2 regions of the Neobacillus sp. YIM B06451 genome follow, and region 1 is predicted to be linked to the other one. Evidence: predicted binding sites of a transcription regulator. Region 1 holds the regulator's gene; the other holds the start of a gene.
What was found. Region 1 encodes CtsR, which represses protease genes until heat stress. Its sites were predicted from a motif close to ATGGTCAATAAAGGTCAAACA; they were not measured.
Positions count from the first base shown of each region.

Region 2: RB160_RS00885 (ATP-dependent Clp protease ATP-binding subunit) is a predicted target of CtsR. The motif match lies at 2,677-2,697, and genes of this name have one in related genera.

Region 1 covers NZ_JAVFKJ010000019.1:47-8,636, forward strand. Annotated here, with positions in the region: gene RB160_RS21580 (CtsR family transcriptional regulator) at 631-1,092, shown strand; gene mcsA (protein-arginine kinase activator protein McsA) at 1,140-1,688, shown strand; gene mcsB (protein-arginine kinase McsB) at 1,691-2,764, shown strand; gene clpC (ATP-dependent protease ATP-binding subunit ClpC) at 2,778-5,216, shown strand; gene radA (DNA repair protein RadA) at 5,346-6,725, shown strand; gene RB160_RS21605 (PIN/TRAM domain-containing protein) at 6,846-7,928, shown strand; gene ispD (2-C-methyl-D-erythritol 4-phosphate cytidylyltransferase) at 7,987-8,590, shown strand, end outside.
Region 2 covers NZ_JAVFKJ010000001.1:195,890-204,479, reverse strand. Annotated here, with positions in the region: gene RB160_RS00900 (YkvS family protein) at 260-448, shown strand; gene RB160_RS00895 (CPBP family intramembrane glutamic endopeptidase) at 691-1,302, shown strand; gene RB160_RS00890 (YkvI family membrane protein) at 1,485-2,528, opposite strand; gene RB160_RS00885 (ATP-dependent Clp protease ATP-binding subunit) at 2,741-4,900, shown strand; gene RB160_RS00880 (M3 family oligoendopeptidase) at 4,980-6,674, opposite strand; gene RB160_RS00875 (MarR family winged helix-turn-helix transcriptional regulator) at 6,865-7,305, opposite strand; gene RB160_RS00870 (MFS transporter) at 7,513-8,590, shown strand, end outside.

The sequences.
Region 1 (8,590 bases):
GTGAATGAACTGCCAGCCATTGAAAACCTTTCTGTCCATATTTAAGAGTCAGCAAAAGGAAGAGACAGTCTGGAGTCGAAAACCCATACGGTTGTCAGATAAACCCCATATAATTGACAAGCAAGCTCCGAAATCCGGTTCGGTTGTCCCATAAACCCCGTTTAAAGGACAGCCAGGATCCGAAACCTAAAAAGTTGTTCCCATACCCTCTCTTATCTAATACCGGAAATCGACCGCAATATTCTCTTCGTCCTATGGAATTTTTGGTTAAACCTATATAAAAGCACAGAAGTAATCCGTGGTTAATAATAATCTATTAATGCCACCCTCTAAACCGACCTCTCTTCGCTAACAACCTCTAGCCGCACCGCCTGAATAACAAAGTAAAACCGACCAACATGAGCCCACACTCTGGACAGCAAAAGCAAAATATATTAAAAGAAAAGCCATCCCTGTTTAGTTTTTAAAATCTGGGGTAGAGGAAAAAACCCCCCTTATTTAAAAACCCCTTTAAGGGTTTCGTACGAACTTAAATTGGAGAAAATATGAAGGATTAAAAAATTGCAAGTACATAACCTTATCATGTATAATCAAAGTCAAATATAGTCAAAGTCAGTAGGGGGTGGCAAGTTGAGAAATATCTCTGATATCATCGAAAACTATTTGAAACAGGTTCTAGAGTTAAGCGAAGAGGATCTTGTGGAAATAAGGAGGAGTGAGATAGCGGATAAATTTCAATGCGTCCCTTCCCAAATTAATTACGTAATCAATACAAGGTTTACAATTGAGCGGGGATATTTAGTCGAAAGTAAGCGGGGTGGGGGCGGCTACATTCGGATTATGAAAGTCCAGTCGAATGACCATGCCCACTTGCTTGACCATGTGCTTTCCCTTATTAAGGACCAAGTCAGCCAAAGCAAAGCAGAAGGGATCATTCTGCGGTTGATAGATGAAAAAGTAATTTCTGAACGTGAGGCAAAAATCATGCTGAGTGTTATTGACAGATCAATATTGTTTATCGATCTCCCCTATAGGGATGAATTACGGGCACGAATGCTAAAAGCGATGCTAATGACATTAAGATATAAATAGGGAAAAGGGCCGTGTTTTCCCTTCATATACATGAAGAAGGTGAGAAAATGATTTGCGAAGAGTGCAATAAGAGGCCGGCAACAATGCACTTCACAAAAATCCTGAATGGCCAGAAAAATGAATACCATCTTTGTGAACATTGCGCACGGGAAAAGGGCGATATGTTTATGATGAATGGAGGACCCGGTTTTTCAATTAACAATTTGCTAGCCGGCCTTCTTAATTTTAATAAAGGCTACCAACAATCCGGTGAGGAGGCATTTAAGCATGAGGAAGTCCTTCAATGCACCAATTGCAAAATGACTTTTCCTCAGTTTGTCAAGGTTGGAAGGTTTGGCTGCGAACATTGTTATAAAACGTTTTCCAGCCAGCTGCAGCCAATATTAAGAAGGCTCCACGGAGGGAACTGGACCCATAACGGTAAAATACCGAAACGGGTTGGCGGAACGCTTCATATCAGAAAAAAGCTTGAAGAGTCGAAGCGGAAGCTAAAGGAGCTCATTTCCAAGGAGGAATTCGAAAAGGCGGCTGAAATCAGGGATGAAATCAGGGCGCTTGAAAACATGATAGGAGGAACAGCCGGAGGGGGGAAGTAGATATGTCTTTGGAAAATTTTCTAAACCATGCGGTCAGTTCCTGGATGAACAATGAAGGCCCGGAAGCCGATATCGTTCTCAGTTCAAGAATCAGGCTGGCGCGAAATCTTGAGGAATATAAATTTCCGGCGCTTTTAACAAGTGAAGAAGGGCAGGCAATTATTTCGAAATTAAAGGAAATGGTGGATGGCCCTGGCCTAGCAGCATTCGGCAAGCTTGAACTTCTTTCAATGCAGGAGTTGCAGCCGCTGCAAAAAAGGGTACTCGTCGAAAAACATCTAATCAGCCCAAACCTTGCCGAGGATTCTCCTTTCGGGGCGTGCCTGCTTTCGGAGAACGAAGATATAAGCGTAATGGTGAATGAAGAGGATCATATCAGGATTCAATGCCTATTCCCCGGCCTTCAGCTAACAAAGGCGCTTGAAGCGGCAAATGTGATTGATGATTGGCTGGAAGGGAATATAAAATATGCTTTTAATGAAGACCTCGGGTATTTGACTAGCTGCCCTACGAATGTCGGGACCGGTCTTAGGGCCTCGGTGATGATGCATCTCCCTGGACTTATTTTGACACAGCAAATAAATGCTATTATTCCGGCAATAAACCAACTTGGCCTTGTCGTGAGGGGCATTTATGGGGAAGGCAGCGAAGCGCTCGGTAATATTTTTCAAATATCCAACCAAATTACCCTCGGAAAATCAGAGGAAGATATTGTAGAAGACCTGAATAGTGTTGTCAGCCAACTGATTGAACAAGAAAGATCCGCAAGGGAAGCTTTGGAAAAGACATCCCGCATACAATTGGAAGACCGGGTATTCAGGTCTTTCGGAATTCTTTCAAATAGCAGGATTATTGAAACGAAAGAGGCGGCCCGTTGTTTATCCGATGTTAGGCTGGGAATTGATATGGGGTATATAAAAAATATTTCCAGGTCAATATTGAATGAACTCATGATTTTGATGCAGCCGGGCTTCCTCCAGCAATATGCGGGCGGGCCATTGAGGCCGGAAGAAAGAGACATTCGGCGCGCGGGGCTTATCAGGGAGCGACTAATACTGGAAATGAATGATAGATGAGGAGGAAACGACAATGATGTTTGGCCGTTTTACAGAGAGGGCGCAAAAAGTGCTTGCACTGGCCCAGGAAGAGGCAATCCGCCTCGGCCACAATAATATTGGAACTGAACATATTTTGCTCGGCCTCGTCCGTGAAGGAGACGGGATCGCCGCTAAGGCTCTTTATGGGCTTGGCCTGGGAGCGGAAAAGATCCAAAATGAAGTTGAAACGCTTATCGGCAGAGGGCAGGAAGTTCCCCAGACTATTCATTACACGCCAAGGGCAAAAAAGGTAATTGAACTCTCTATGGATGAAGCTAGAAAACTTGGCCATTCCTACGTTGGTACAGAGCACATCCTGCTAGGCCTTATCCGTGAAGGCGAAGGTGTTGCGGCAAGGGTGCTAAACAATCTTGGTGTTAGCCTTAATAAAGCGCGGCAGCAAGTTCTCCAGCTTCTGGGGAGCAATGAATCCGGAGGCCATCCCGGCAGTACTTCCGTCAGCGCCAATACCCCAACGCTAGACAGCCTTGCAAGGGATTTGACGGTCGTCGCAAGGGAAGGAAGCCTCGACCCTGTCATAGGCAGGAGCAAGGAAATTCAGCGTGTAATCGAAGTGCTTAGCCGCAGGACGAAAAACAACCCTGTATTAATTGGGGAGCCTGGTGTTGGAAAGACAGCCATCGCCGAAGGGCTTGCCCAGCAAATCGTGAATAATGAAGTACCCGAAATCCTTCGCGATAAGCGTGTTATGACTCTCGACATGGGAACGGTTGTTGCCGGTACAAAATATCGCGGTGAATTTGAAGACCGCCTAAAAAAGGTAATGGACGAAATAAGGCAGGCTGGAAATATTATTTTGTTTATCGATGAATTGCATACTTTGATCGGCGCGGGAGGCGCGGAGGGTGCAATCGATGCATCTAACATCCTGAAGCCATCGCTGGCCAGAGGAGAACTGCAATGCATAGGTGCGACTACACTTGATGAATACCGGAAATACATTGAGAAAGATGCAGCACTTGAAAGGCGATTCCAGCCAATCCGTGTCGATGAGCCGACCGCTGAAGAGTCCATCCAAATTCTCCAGGGGCTGCGCGACCGCTATGAAGCACATCACAGGGTGACAATTACAGATGAGGCGATTGAAGCTGCCGTTAAGCTATCCGATCGATATATTTCTGACAGGTTCCTTCCGGATAAGGCGATAGACTTAATTGATGAAGCCGGTTCAAAGGTAAGGCTCCGATCCTACACGACTCCTCCTAATTTAAAGGAGCTGGAAGTGAAACTTGAAGAAGTAAGGAAGGAAAAGGATGCCGCCGTACAGAGCCAGGAGTTTGAAAAAGCGGCTTCCCTAAGAGATTCGGAACAGCGCCTGCGTGAACAGCTTGAGGAAACGAAAAAAAGCTGGAAAGAGCAGCAAGGCAAGGAAAATAGTGAAGTCACCGTTGAAGATATCGCGGATGTAGTGTCAAGCTGGACCGGGATTCCGGTTTCAAAACTCGCGCAAACAGAAACGCAAAAGCTATTGAATCTCGAGGAAATTCTACATTCACGGGTCATTGGCCAGGAAGAGGCGGTTATAGCTGTTTCAAAAGCCGTCCGACGTGCGCGTGCTGGTTTGAAGGATCCAAAACGCCCAATCGGCTCATTCATTTTCCTTGGCCCAACTGGGGTAGGTAAGACCGAGCTTGCCCGGGCATTGGCGGAAGCGATGTTTGGTGATGAAGATGCAATGATTCGAATCGATATGTCCGAATATATGGAAAAGCACTCAACCTCAAGGCTTGTCGGTTCGCCTCCAGGATATGTAGGGTATGAGGAAGGCGGTCAGCTCACTGAAAAGGTTCGCCGGAAACCGTATTCCGTTGTTCTCCTCGACGAAATTGAAAAGGCGCATCCGGATGTATTCAACATCCTGCTCCAAGTATTGGAGGATGGACGCCTGACCGATTCAAAGGGGCGGACAGTCGACTTCCGGAATACCGTGTTAATTATGACGTCCAACGTCGGTGCGGAAGCGCTGAAGAGAAACAAATATGTAGGATTTAATATCCAAGACGGGAAACAGGATTACAAAGATATGAAGAGCAAGGTAATGGATGAGCTCAAAAAAGCGTTTCGTCCTGAATTCCTTAACAGGATTGATGAAATCATTGTCTTCCACTCACTTGAACGGAAACATCTTCAGGAAATTGTTACTCTCCTGTCCGACCAGCTCGTGAAGCGGCTGAAAGAGCAGGATATCAGCCTGGAGTTAACGGATTCGGCTAAGGAGAAGATTTCCCAGGAAGGCTATGACCCTGAATATGGAGCCCGACCGCTCCGCAGGGCCATCCAGAAGCATATTGAAGACCGTCTATCAGAAGAACTGCTAAAAGGTACATTATTGACCGGGCAGCATGTTATAATTGATGTAGATAATGGCGAGTTCACTGTGAAAACGGCGGCCAAAGATCCTGTAAGGTAATTTCCCGCAGTTGAGGATAGCATCGATCAAGGAGGTACACGCTTATTTATCTGGCGGCACCTCCTTGATTTTTTTCCCCGTTCCGGTGCCTTGCAATAAAAAAGAATTAGAAGCGGAAGTGGGCTAGTGATGGCAAAACGTAAAACGAAATTTATGTGCACGAATTGCGGATACGAATCGCCCAAGTGGATGGGAAAATGTCCTGGTTGTGGGGAATGGAATAAAATGGTCGAAGAAGTAGAACCCGCCTCGACGGGCAGGCGAGGCGCATTTGCCCATTCCGAAGGTTCGGCGGTTTCCTCAAAGGCCATGCCGATCACTGCAGTTGAAACAATTAGTGAACCAAGGATTTATACCGAAATGACGGAATTAAACAGGGTGCTTGGCGGCGGTGTTGTCAAAGGTTCGCTTGTACTTATAGGCGGCGATCCAGGAATCGGGAAATCGACCCTTCTCCTTCAGGTATCATCCCAACTTGCAAATAAAGGACACAAAGTCCTATATATCTCAGGGGAAGAATCACTCCGTCAAACAAAGTTGCGGGCAGAGAGGCTGGGAGTTGCTTCAGAGAATCTTCTGGTGTACTCTGAAACCAATCTGGAGGAAATCAGCAGGACAATCGGACAAACTACTCCTGAATTCGTAATCGTTGATTCGATTCAGACCGTTTTTCACCCAGAGGTTACTTCTGCGCCTGGAAGCGTTTCGCAGGTCAGGGAGTGTACAGCAGAGCTGATGCGAATTGGTAAAACAAAGGGAATAGCCATCTTTATTGTCGGCCATGTCACAAAGGAAGGCAATATCGCCGGACCCAGATTATTGGAGCATATGGTCGATACCGTACTTTACTTTGAAGGGGAACGGCACCATACGTACCGGATTCTACGTGCTGTCAAAAACCGTTTTGGTTCCACGAATGAAATGGGGATTTTTGAAATGAAGGAAGCTGGCCTTGAGGAAGTCGAGAACCCATCTGAAATTTTTCTTGAGGAACGTTCACGCGGTGCGGCAGGCTCTACGGTTGTTGCATCGATGGAAGGGACGAGGCCGGTACTTGTTGAAATACAGGCGCTCATTTCTCCGACAAGCTTTGGTAATCCGAGGAGAATGGCTACGGGAATAGATCATAACAGAGTGCCACTTTTAATGGCAGTCCTCGAAAAACGCGTTGGGATGCTCCTCCAGAATCAGGATGCTTATTTGAAGGTGGCTGGCGGCGTCAAATTGGATGAACCGGCCATAGACTTGGCGGTCGCAGTGAGCATTGCATCCAGTTTCCGCGATAAACCGACAAGGCCGACAGACTGCATTATAGGTGAGGTTGGGCTCACAGGCGAGGTCAGGCGGGTATCTAGAATCGAGCAGCGGGTCCAGGAAGCGGCCAAGCTTGGTTTTGAGCGTGTCATTCTTCCCGCGAATAACCTTGGGGGCTGGACAGGCCCGAAAGGCTTGGAGCTGATAGGGGTTTCCACTGTAAGTGAAGCATTAAGGGCTGCGCTTGGAGAATAATCCTTTCTGCCAAAGGGCGGAAAGGACTGGCAGAAAAAGCTTCCATTTCGGAAAAATGTAGGTGTAATTAAGGTTTCATTTCGGGGTTTTTGTTTATAATGATTAAAAGGAGGTGAAGGGATGTTAAAACGAATCGTTCAGGCGTGTTTTCTTATTACCGGGGGAACGCTTGGGATCTTTTTAATTCCACCATTATTGAATATTATCGGGGCTGACGGAATTCCATTTTTAAATAATTCCTATATGGCAGCCATTATAGGCGCACTTATATTTTATTTTTTAACTTTTTGGGCAATTGAGTATGTAATAGATTTTATTAAATGGGTTGAAGATACCCTTGTGAGAGTTCCGGTTACCGATGTTCTTTTTGGCAGTCTCGGCCTTATCTTCGGCCTAATAGTCGCATTCCTGATAGGTTTTGCCCTAAATGCTATTGAAGTGCCTGTCCTAAATACAGTGGCACCTATTCTTCTTACCCTTCTTTTTGGGTATTTGGGCTTTCAGGTCGGCTTCAAAAAGCGCGATGAAATGATGAATCTATTTTCGAGCAAGAAGAAAAAGGCGGCTGAAGAGGAGCAGGAAAAAGCTGCTTCCCATTCTCTTAAAATATTGGATACAAGCGTCATCATCGATGGAAGAATCGCTGATATTTGCCAGACGGGCTTTCTTGAAGGAACAATTGTCATTCCCCGTTTCGTCCTTGAGGAACTTCAGCATATCGCCGATTCATCGGATGTGTTAAAGCGGAACAGGGGACGGCGCGGCCTGGACATCCTAAACCGCATTCAAAAGGAAATTGCCATTAATGTGGAAATTAGTGAAACCGACTTTGATGATATTCAGGAAGTCGACAGTAAACTCGTGAAACTCGCGAAAAAAACAGGCGGAATTTTGGTTACAAATGATTTTAACCTGAACAAGGTGAGCGAGTTCCAGAATGTTTCGGTCCTCAATATCAACGACCTTGCCAATGCAGTCAAGCCGGTTGTATTGCCGGGTGAAGAACTAAGTGTTCAGGTAATAAAGGACGGCAAGGAGCATCATCAGGGGGTTGCGTATCTCGATGATGGTACGATGATTGTCGTCGAAGAAGGCCGTGAATATATCGGCAAGCGGATTGATGTCATGGTTACAAGCGTTTTGCAAACATCTGCCGGACGGATGATTTTCGCAAAGCCAAAGCTATATGAAAAAGCATTGTGAATCTATGCTGCCTATACGTGGGCATTGGAACCTACTATAAACGTTTGGGGTTTTTCTTATGAAGTATAAAGTGATTCTGCCGGCAGCCGGCCGGGGGAAGCGAATGGGAGCCGGGGTCAATAAGCTTTTGCTTGAACTCGCCGGGATTCCGGTCCTCATTCATACACTTTTGGTATTTGAAGCTGATGAAAATTGCCAAGGCATGATTCTGGCGGTGAATCCGGAAGAGCAAGATGAGATGGCTAGCCTTCTGCATCGGTATAATATTAAAAAACCGGTCAGGTTTGCCCAAGGAGGAGCTGAGCGGCAGCAAAGCGTATACAGCGGCCTCAAGGAAGCAGGCAACGAAGGGCTTGTTCTTGTCCATGATGCTGCCCGCCCGTTCATCACAAAGGGCATAATCAGCCGTCTGGCTGAAGCAGCGGAACGGGATGGAGCAGCTGTATTGGCGGTTCCAGTAAAGGATACCGTAAAAAAGGTAATCGGAAATCATGTTGCGGAAACGATTGAACGTTCCAGCTTGTGGGCGGTCCAAACCCCACAAGCTTTTCGTATTTCGGTGCTGCTTGAAGCCCACGAAAGGGCTGAGCAGGATGAATTCCTCGGGACAGACGATGCGAGCCTTGTGGAGCGGATGCGGCATCCTGTCGCAGTCGTTCACG
Region 2 (8,590 bases), on a different contig from region 1:
CTGCTTGCAACAATTTAATAGGAATGCTCCTTTATTCCAAATCATAAATGAGCCGATTTTGGCTGTCCAGCCCCTGAACTTTTTAGAAAATAGTTACTAGGTAGAAAATTTTAGGAAAGAAAGCCTTTACGTTTTCATAAAATTAGTGCAAACTGTTAATAAAATCTGCCCAATAGTGAGATAAAAAGCTATTCCGATTTAAAAAGCATCAATTGGAAATAGTCTATTAAAAATTAGGGATGAAAAAGGAGAGAGACAGTTGAAGAGAGCAGAAGTAGGGAACGTCATTGAATTCCGTGGCGGGCTGCAGGGAATCGTAGAAAAAGTAAATGAAAACTCTGTTATCGTAGACCTGACTTATATGGACAATTACCGTGATCTTGAATTGGACCAACGGACAGTTATTAATCATAAAAACTATAAGATTATTAAAGAAACAGCCAACTAATACAATATCAAAAAGCAGCGGAGCCCGGAGCCCCGCTGCTTTTTTTTCGGGAAGCTTTTCGGCCAAATGCCACATCTATTCCTTCCGCCCAACGGCAATTCTTTCCCCTCTTTTTTTCCTGCCTAAAGTGGGTTGGCGGCCTTTCACAATAGGACTTCACTTGTAAAAAATCCACGGACTTTTTTTGATTCCTTCTATTTGTTACAATAGGTCTTAATGCACGAAAGGAGACAGACGTTTCAATGGTATCGGAAAAAATTGATTACCGCTTAGTTGGAGGCTTTTTGCTAGCCCATCTTTTACTTTATTTCACTTTTCAGGATAAAAAAATTTTTTGGTATATATTCCCTGCCTGCCTGCTGGTCTTAACAATATGGACAATCCTGCTTGAGGACGTGGACGACAGAATATCTTTTATCCGGTATATTACAGCTGGCATACTGTCGGGACTTCTTTTGTATGGGCTCTTTTATTTTGGGAATGCGATGATCCATTATTTCAATTTCCCTCTTGGAGACAACATCGGAAGGCTGTACAAGTGGTTCGCGCCAGAGCAATTTTGGCACTATATTGCCCTTGTTTTAATTGCTGTCCCCGGAGAAGAGTTATTTTGGAGAGGATTTATTCAAAAAAGGCTCCTCAGGCACTTTTCAGCATTTTGGAGCATTGTTGTCTCAGCTGCCATGTATGCTTCCGTCCATATTTATTCCACTGAAATGATCCTCGTTTTCGCGGCATTTATTTCAGGGATTATCTGGGGCTTATTATTCGCCTGGAAACGGAGCATTCCGCTCGTTATCGTATCCCACCTCGTTTTTGACCTATTGCTATTTATTTTGGCTCCCCTGTACTAATGCGAAAAGGGAAGATGCCCGTTTAGCGATTCACGGGAATAGACGGAAGCAGCTGCTTGAATTGCTTCCCTGTAACTTTACGGCGAGCTGAGCGGGATTACATTAACTTATTTCAAGTTATCTACAAGGTTCCATTTTAAAATTCCTAGACATACAACAAAGGCCGCCGGTTTCCGGCGGCCTTATTTCATACCTGGCAATGGCTTTACCCACAAAAGGATAAGAAAAAGAAGGCTGACATAACCGAACAGCGGATATAGTAAGGAAAGAAGCGTTCCGTAATGGACAAGGCTTGCGGCATACGAAACAGCAAATATTCCAGTCGTTATCGTTATGGTATGAAGCGGCACATATTTTCTAATTTGGCGTTCGAGCCCATAAATATTTCCAATGACTGATGTGAAAATTTCCGCGTAAACAACTGCTATAAACACCCAATGAAGTCCTCCAGCCACATTTCTCATCACTTCCGCCATTGGGATGTCATAGGTATCAAGGTTTGGGAGCATGACAAGTGTTAGGTGGCTTGAAATGAGAATAAGAGTAAGCGCGGAACCCCCGAGAATCCCTCCCCATTTGATTGTCCAATCATCCTTTACCTCGAACGCGATTGGGACAAGGACAGCCTGTGACAATCCCAGATTGAAAGCAATATATAAAAACGGAGAGATGGCTCCCTTCCAGCTTCCGCTTAAATCTCCCACCTGAAGGAAGGCTTCGGTAAATCCCGGCATCGTAACCGATAAAGACATGAGCATCAGGCTGAACAAAATCATGGCAGGTACAATGAACGTGTTGACCGCGAACAGCGCTTTTGTCCCGAAAACCATAACAATAATGGAGAGTGCAATCGTTAAAAGGACACCGAAATTCCTTGAAGCGCCAAGCTGTTCCTCGAATACCGCCCCGGCTCCGGACATCATGACGGAAGTTACGCCAAGCAGCATGAGCAACATAAGGATGTTTATGGCTTTTGAAGCCCTGCGGCCAAATAAAAATTCGTTAAACCCCTGATACGTATCGACATTCGCCCTAGCAGCCGCCCTCATCAATTTCGCACCCATTGAGATAAGAAGATAGCCGCTAATCAATATTCCAAAAAATCCAATCAACCCATATCGTGAAAAAAACTCGACTATTTCCCTGCCTGTCGCAAAACCAGCCCCAACCACGGTACCAACATAAACGGCCGCAATTTGGAAAGCTCCTGGCCAATTCCGTTTCACCCAATCCCCTCCCCCTAAACACTATATGGAGAATAGGACAAACAATGCCATCAAATTCTGTGCCACCAGGAAATGACCGTTTTTGGTAAAAATTACACAAGCAAAACTATTGAAAGTCAAAGTTGGTCAGAGTATACTTATCACCAGAAAGGTCAAAGAAAGTCAAAGACAAAAAAGACCTTCAGATAGATTATTAAAAAGGAGGCAGATTTATGCTTTGCCAACTATGCAACCAATCACAAGCAAATGTACAATTTAAACTTATGGTGAATGGCAGAAAGAAAGATTTATTGCTTTGCCAGGACTGCTTTAGCAAAGAACGCCAGGCAATTGCCGGCTCATTCGGGCCATCTGCCGGATTTCCATCTTCATTTTTCAACCAATTTAACGAGCAGCCATTCGGCGGAATGGGCTACCCAGGCCAAATGGATGAAACGATAAAGGAACAGCCTAAAAAAAGTGGGGGCAACGGATTTTTTGACCAATATGGGAGAAATCTTACCCAATTGGCCAAAGCGGGCCTAATCGATCCCGTTATCGGACGTGATGAAGAAGTTGAACGGGTTATTGAAATATTAAACCGAAGGAGCAAGAATAACCCGGTCCTCATTGGGGAACCAGGGGTTGGTAAAACGGCAATCGCAGAAGGCCTTGCGTTGAAAATAACGGAAGGAAAGGTACCCTCCAAGCTCTTGAACAAGGAACTTTATCTGCTTGATGTAGCGTCCCTGGTTGCCAACACAGGAATTCGGGGCCAGTTTGAAGAACGGATGAAGCAAATGATTTCCGAGCTACAATCCAAGAAAAACATCGTCCTATTTATCGATGAAATTCATCTATTGGTCGGAGCTGGTTCTGCAGAGGGATCCATGGATGCAAGCAACATCCTCAAACCGGCGCTGGCTCGCGGCGAGCTTCAGGTGATCGGCGCAACAACCCTGAAGGAATACCGCCAAATTGAAAAGGATGCGGCACTTGAACGAAGGTTCCAGCCAATCCATGTCCATGAGCCTTCCGTCGATGCCGCAATTAAAATCTTAAAAGGAATTCAATCAAGGTATGAAGACTTCCATGAAGTGACATATTCAAACGAGGCAATTGAGGCGTGTGTCCAATTATCAAACCGCTATATCCAGGATCGTTTCCTCCCGGATAAGGCAATTGACTTGCTCGACGAAGCCGGCTCAAAACTGAACCTGTCTGCCGTTGCGGTTTCCTCGAAAGAAGGCATTGAGGAAAGATTGAAGGCAATTGCTTCTGCTAAAGAAGCCGCGCTTAAAGAGGAAAATTATGAAAAAGCCGCGGAACTGCGTGATGAAGAAGCGGAACTTGAAAAAACGCTTGAAAATGCAGGGCAATCAAACCGCCCGGTCGTGGAAGCGAAACACATTCAGGAAATCATTGAAAAGAAAACCGGTATTCCAGTCGGCAAACTGCAGGAGGATGAACAGCAAAAGCTGAAACATCTGGAGGAATCGCTAAATGGCAAGGTCATTGGCCAAGAGGAAGCTGTCCGCAAAGTAGCGAAAGCCATCCGACGGAGCCGCGCCGGCCTTAAAGCAAAGCAGCGCCCTATCGGCTCATTCTTGTTTGCCGGCCCTACAGGCGTCGGTAAAACTGAACTTACAAAAAGGCTTGCTGAAGAGCTTTTCGGTTCAAAGGATGCCATGATTAGGCTTGATATGAGCGAGTTCATGGAAAAACACAGTGTTTCCAAACTGATTGGTTCCCCTCCAGGCTATGTCGGCCACGAGGAAGCCGGACAGCTCACCGAAAAAGTCCGCCGCAATCCATACAGCATCCTGCTTCTCGATGAGATTGAAAAAGCCCACCCGGATGTCCAGCATATGTTCCTGCAAATTATGGAGGACGGCCGCTTGACAGACAGCCAAGGGCGGACAGTAAGCTTTAAGGACACTGTCATCATTATGACAACGAACGCCGGGGTCGGCGTTAAGCCAATCCATGTAGGCTTCGGAAACAGTGGATCTACGTCCGAAAGCACCCTGCTTGAATCACTCGGAAGCTTCTTCAAGCCCGAATTCCTGAACAGGTTTGACAGCATTATAGAATTCAGCAGCCTTAAGAAAGAAGACCTTCTCCAAATTGTTGAATTGATGGTAAAAGAGCTTCGGGACAACTTGTCCGAGCAAGGGCTTAGCCTTACTGTCAACAATGAGGCAATGGAGAAACTGGCCGAACTTGGTTACCATCCGGCGTTCGGCGCCCGTCCGCTCCGCCGAGTTATCCAGGAACAGCTTGAAGATCAAATCGCAGACCAGATTCTTGACAATTCGGATGTTGTAGAGATTGAAGCCGTTTTGGAAGAAGGACAAATTTTGGTCCGCCCGCAATCAGCAGTTCGCCAATAATCTAATCGCTAAACCCTTATGATAAAAATGAAGCCCGATCCAGACATTTAAGTTTCTGGGCCGGGCTTTTTTACATGGATTAAAGTTTTTTATCGTCGATGGAATTCAGGTAGTCCTCAATTACGCCGACCACGGATTCGACACAGCCTTCCTCGAATGGAGAAATCAAGCCGGCCTCCTTGACTAGACCCGTAAATGATTGGCTTCCTCCTAGTGTGCAAAGGCGGGCATAATCCTTCCAGGCAGATTCACGGTCTTCCCTGGACTTTTTCCAGAACTGGAACGCGCAAATCTGCGCAAGCGTATAGTCGATATAATAGAACGGAGAATTATAAATATGGCCCTGGCGTTGCCAGAATCCGCCTCTCGATAAGTAATCATTGTTTTCGTAATTTTTGTGCGGCTGGTATTTCCTTTCAATTTCCCGCCATTTCGCTTTTCTTTCCACAGGCGTAGCATCCGGGTTTTCGTACACCCAATGCTGGAACTCATCAACAGAAACGCCATACGGAAGGAACAGCAGCGAATCGCTAAGGTGCTGGAACCGGTACTTATCAGTGTCTTCCTTGAAGAACAGCTCCATCCATGGCCAAGTGAAGAATTCCATGCTCATTGAATGGATTTCACACGCCTCATATGTTGGCCAGTAGTATTCAGGCACATCGAAATGGCGGCTTGAATACACTTGGAACGCGTGGCCTGCTTCATGTGTCAACACGTCAATATCGCCTGATGTTCCGTTGAAATTCGAGAAGATAAAAGGTGCCTGGTAGTCCTCGATATATGTGCAATAGCCTCCGGACGCTTTTCCCTTTTTCGCAACAAGGTCCATAAGGCCATTTTCCTGCATGAAACGGAAGAATTCTCCCGTCTCAGGGGAAAGCTCGTCGTACATTTTCTGTCCATTCTCAATAATCCACTCGGGGCTTCCCTTCGGAGCTGGGTTCCCTGAAGTAAAACTGAATCCTTCATCATAATAGTAAAGCTTGTCCACGCCAATTCTCTCCTGCTGGCGTTTTTTAATCTTCGTGGCAATCGGCACGATAAACTCTTCGACCTGCTTCCTGAAACCGGCGACCATTTCCGCGTTGTAGTCAGTGCGATGCATCCTGTAATAGCCAAGTTCAACGAAGTTTTTATAGCCAAGCACGTGGGCGATTTCTGTCCTTACCTTGACAAGGTCGTCATAAATCCTATCAAACGCCTCTTCATTTGCGCTGAAAAAGCCAAATTTCGCTTCGCTGGCCCGTTTCCTTGTGTCACGGTCAACAGATTGGATGAATGCATCAAGCTGCGCAAGGGTACGTTCTTCCCCTTCAAACTCATTTTTTGCGGAAGCAACGAGCTTCGTATATTCGGTCGTTAGCCGGTTCTCTTTTTGAAGCAGCGGCACGATTTCCGGCTTAAAGGTTTTCAGCTGTCCTTCTGCCAGCGCAAACAGCTGGCGTCCCCACTTTTGCTCAAGCTCCACGCGGAATTTCGAATTCGTTAGGGCTTCATAATACTTTGTGACAAGCCCTTCAAGCTCAGGTCCAACTTCGTCAATATAATCCTGCTCCGCCTTGTAAAACTCATCCTCCGTGTTAATTGTATGGCGGACAGAAGCTAGGGAGATCATTGTCCCGATATGATTCCTTTGCTTATTGATTTTTTGTATCGCTTTTTCCTGCTCCGATGCACTGGCCGCGGAGTTGAATTCCTCGAGCGCAGCTTCGAACTGCTTTTTAATATCTGCCATGTCCGGCCTTACGTATGTATAATCCTGAAATTTCACCTGGAACCCCTTCTCTCTTTTTAATTTCACATAGTTCATTTCGACATCCGAAACTTGGATTCCTCCAATTTGTGAAAAATCCCATTAAAATTTGTACCACGCCCATGATGGCAGACACCAAGGTTATGAAGATCTCGAAGAACATAAAAAAAAATGGCATAAATATGCCATTTTTTCTGGAGCCCGATCCTTAAAACTTCCCGGATGGCAGGCCAAGTTTCTTCAATAGGGTGATTGCCTCTTCCCGTTCCTGTTCAGTTAGGCGTGACATGAGCTCATGAATATTCCGTTCGTGCTCGGGAAAAACCTCTTCAATAAAAGACTTTCCTTTATCGGTAATTCTCGCATAGGTCACCCGCCGGTCACTTGGACATGCCACCCTTGCAATAAGCCCTTTTTGCTCCAATTTATCGACGACATAAGTGATGCTCCCGCTCGCAATCAGGATTTTTCCGCCGATTTGCTGAAGGGGCTGGTCACCTTTATGATAAAGGAGCTCAAGAACGGCAAACTCGGTTGGGTTCAGGCCGTTTTCCTGAATAAATTTATTGACCTGCTCGTTGATCGCCTTATAGGCCCTGGATAAAACAATGTAAAGCTTAAGTGATTGTGAAATTGACTCTCTTTCCAATTTAATCAAATCCTTTTATTATGGCGATTAAAATCGCCTTGAATTCAAGATAATTATAATAAACTTTTTGGACAGTGTCAATGAACCTGTTTACAATAACTTCCATGATTGATTTGTCATTAAAACAATTTTAAAACGTATCTTTTTATTTTTAATGATGACAAAATACTGTAATATAGGGGGTACAAACTTAAGGGAGCATTGCATATGAACCAGGCAGCATTAGTCCAAAAACCTGCCGATTCCGGCCAGGCTACCACCTATAAAATTCTTTTTATCATAGCCCTATGCCATTTATTGAATGATTCGCTTCAGTCGGTTGTACCCGCCATGTTTCCGATTATCGGCAAGACGCTTGGGCTTAGCTTCACCCAGCTGGGCATGATTGCCTTCGCTTTGAATATGGTTTCTTCCGTCATGCAGCCTGCCGTCGGGCTTATGACTGATAAAAAACCGATGCCCTATGCTTTGCCTGCTGGGCTTGCCTGTTCGATGGCTGGTATCCTCGGCCTCGCTTTTGCGCCGAATTTCGCGTTTATTATCCTATCGGTAATTTTTATCGGAATCGGCTCGGCTATTTTTCACCCCGAGGGATCCCGTGTCGCATATCTCGCGGCTGGCCCAAGAAGGGGACTGGCACAATCTATATATCAGGTTGGAGGCAATTCCGGCCAGGCCCTCGCTCCGCTCATAACGGCTTTAATCCTTGTTCCATTTGGACAGAAGGGTGCAGCCCTATTTGCAGCAGTCGCTGGCATTGCGGTCGCCCTGTTACTGTATATCGCCCGCTGGTACACCGAAAAGCTTTCTGCCACAAGGAAGGCAGCCGTAAAGAAAATCGGTAACAATGCCGCGAAGAAGGGGCTTCAGAGAGGCATCCTGCCAGCGCTGGCGTTAATCCTGCTCCTGATCTTCGCACGATCCTGGTATATATCCGGAATAACGAACTTTTACGCTTTTTTTGCAATTAATGAATATTCGTTTACGATCAAGCAATCGCAATTCCTTCTTTTTGCGTTTCTGGTTTCCGGTGCTGCCGGTACATTTTTTGGTGGGCCGCTGGCAGACCGGTTCGGTAAGAAGAATGTCATCTCTGCATCCATGCTGTTCGCGGTGCCTTTTTCGGCAATCATTCCATTTTTGCCTTCCGCCGCCGCACTTGTTTGCCTAATACTAAACGGATTCATTTTGATGACAAGTTTCTCAGTTACCGTTGTATATGCCCAGGAGCTCGTGCCAGGGAAAATCGGGCTTATGTCCGGGTTAACTGTCGGCCTTGCATTTG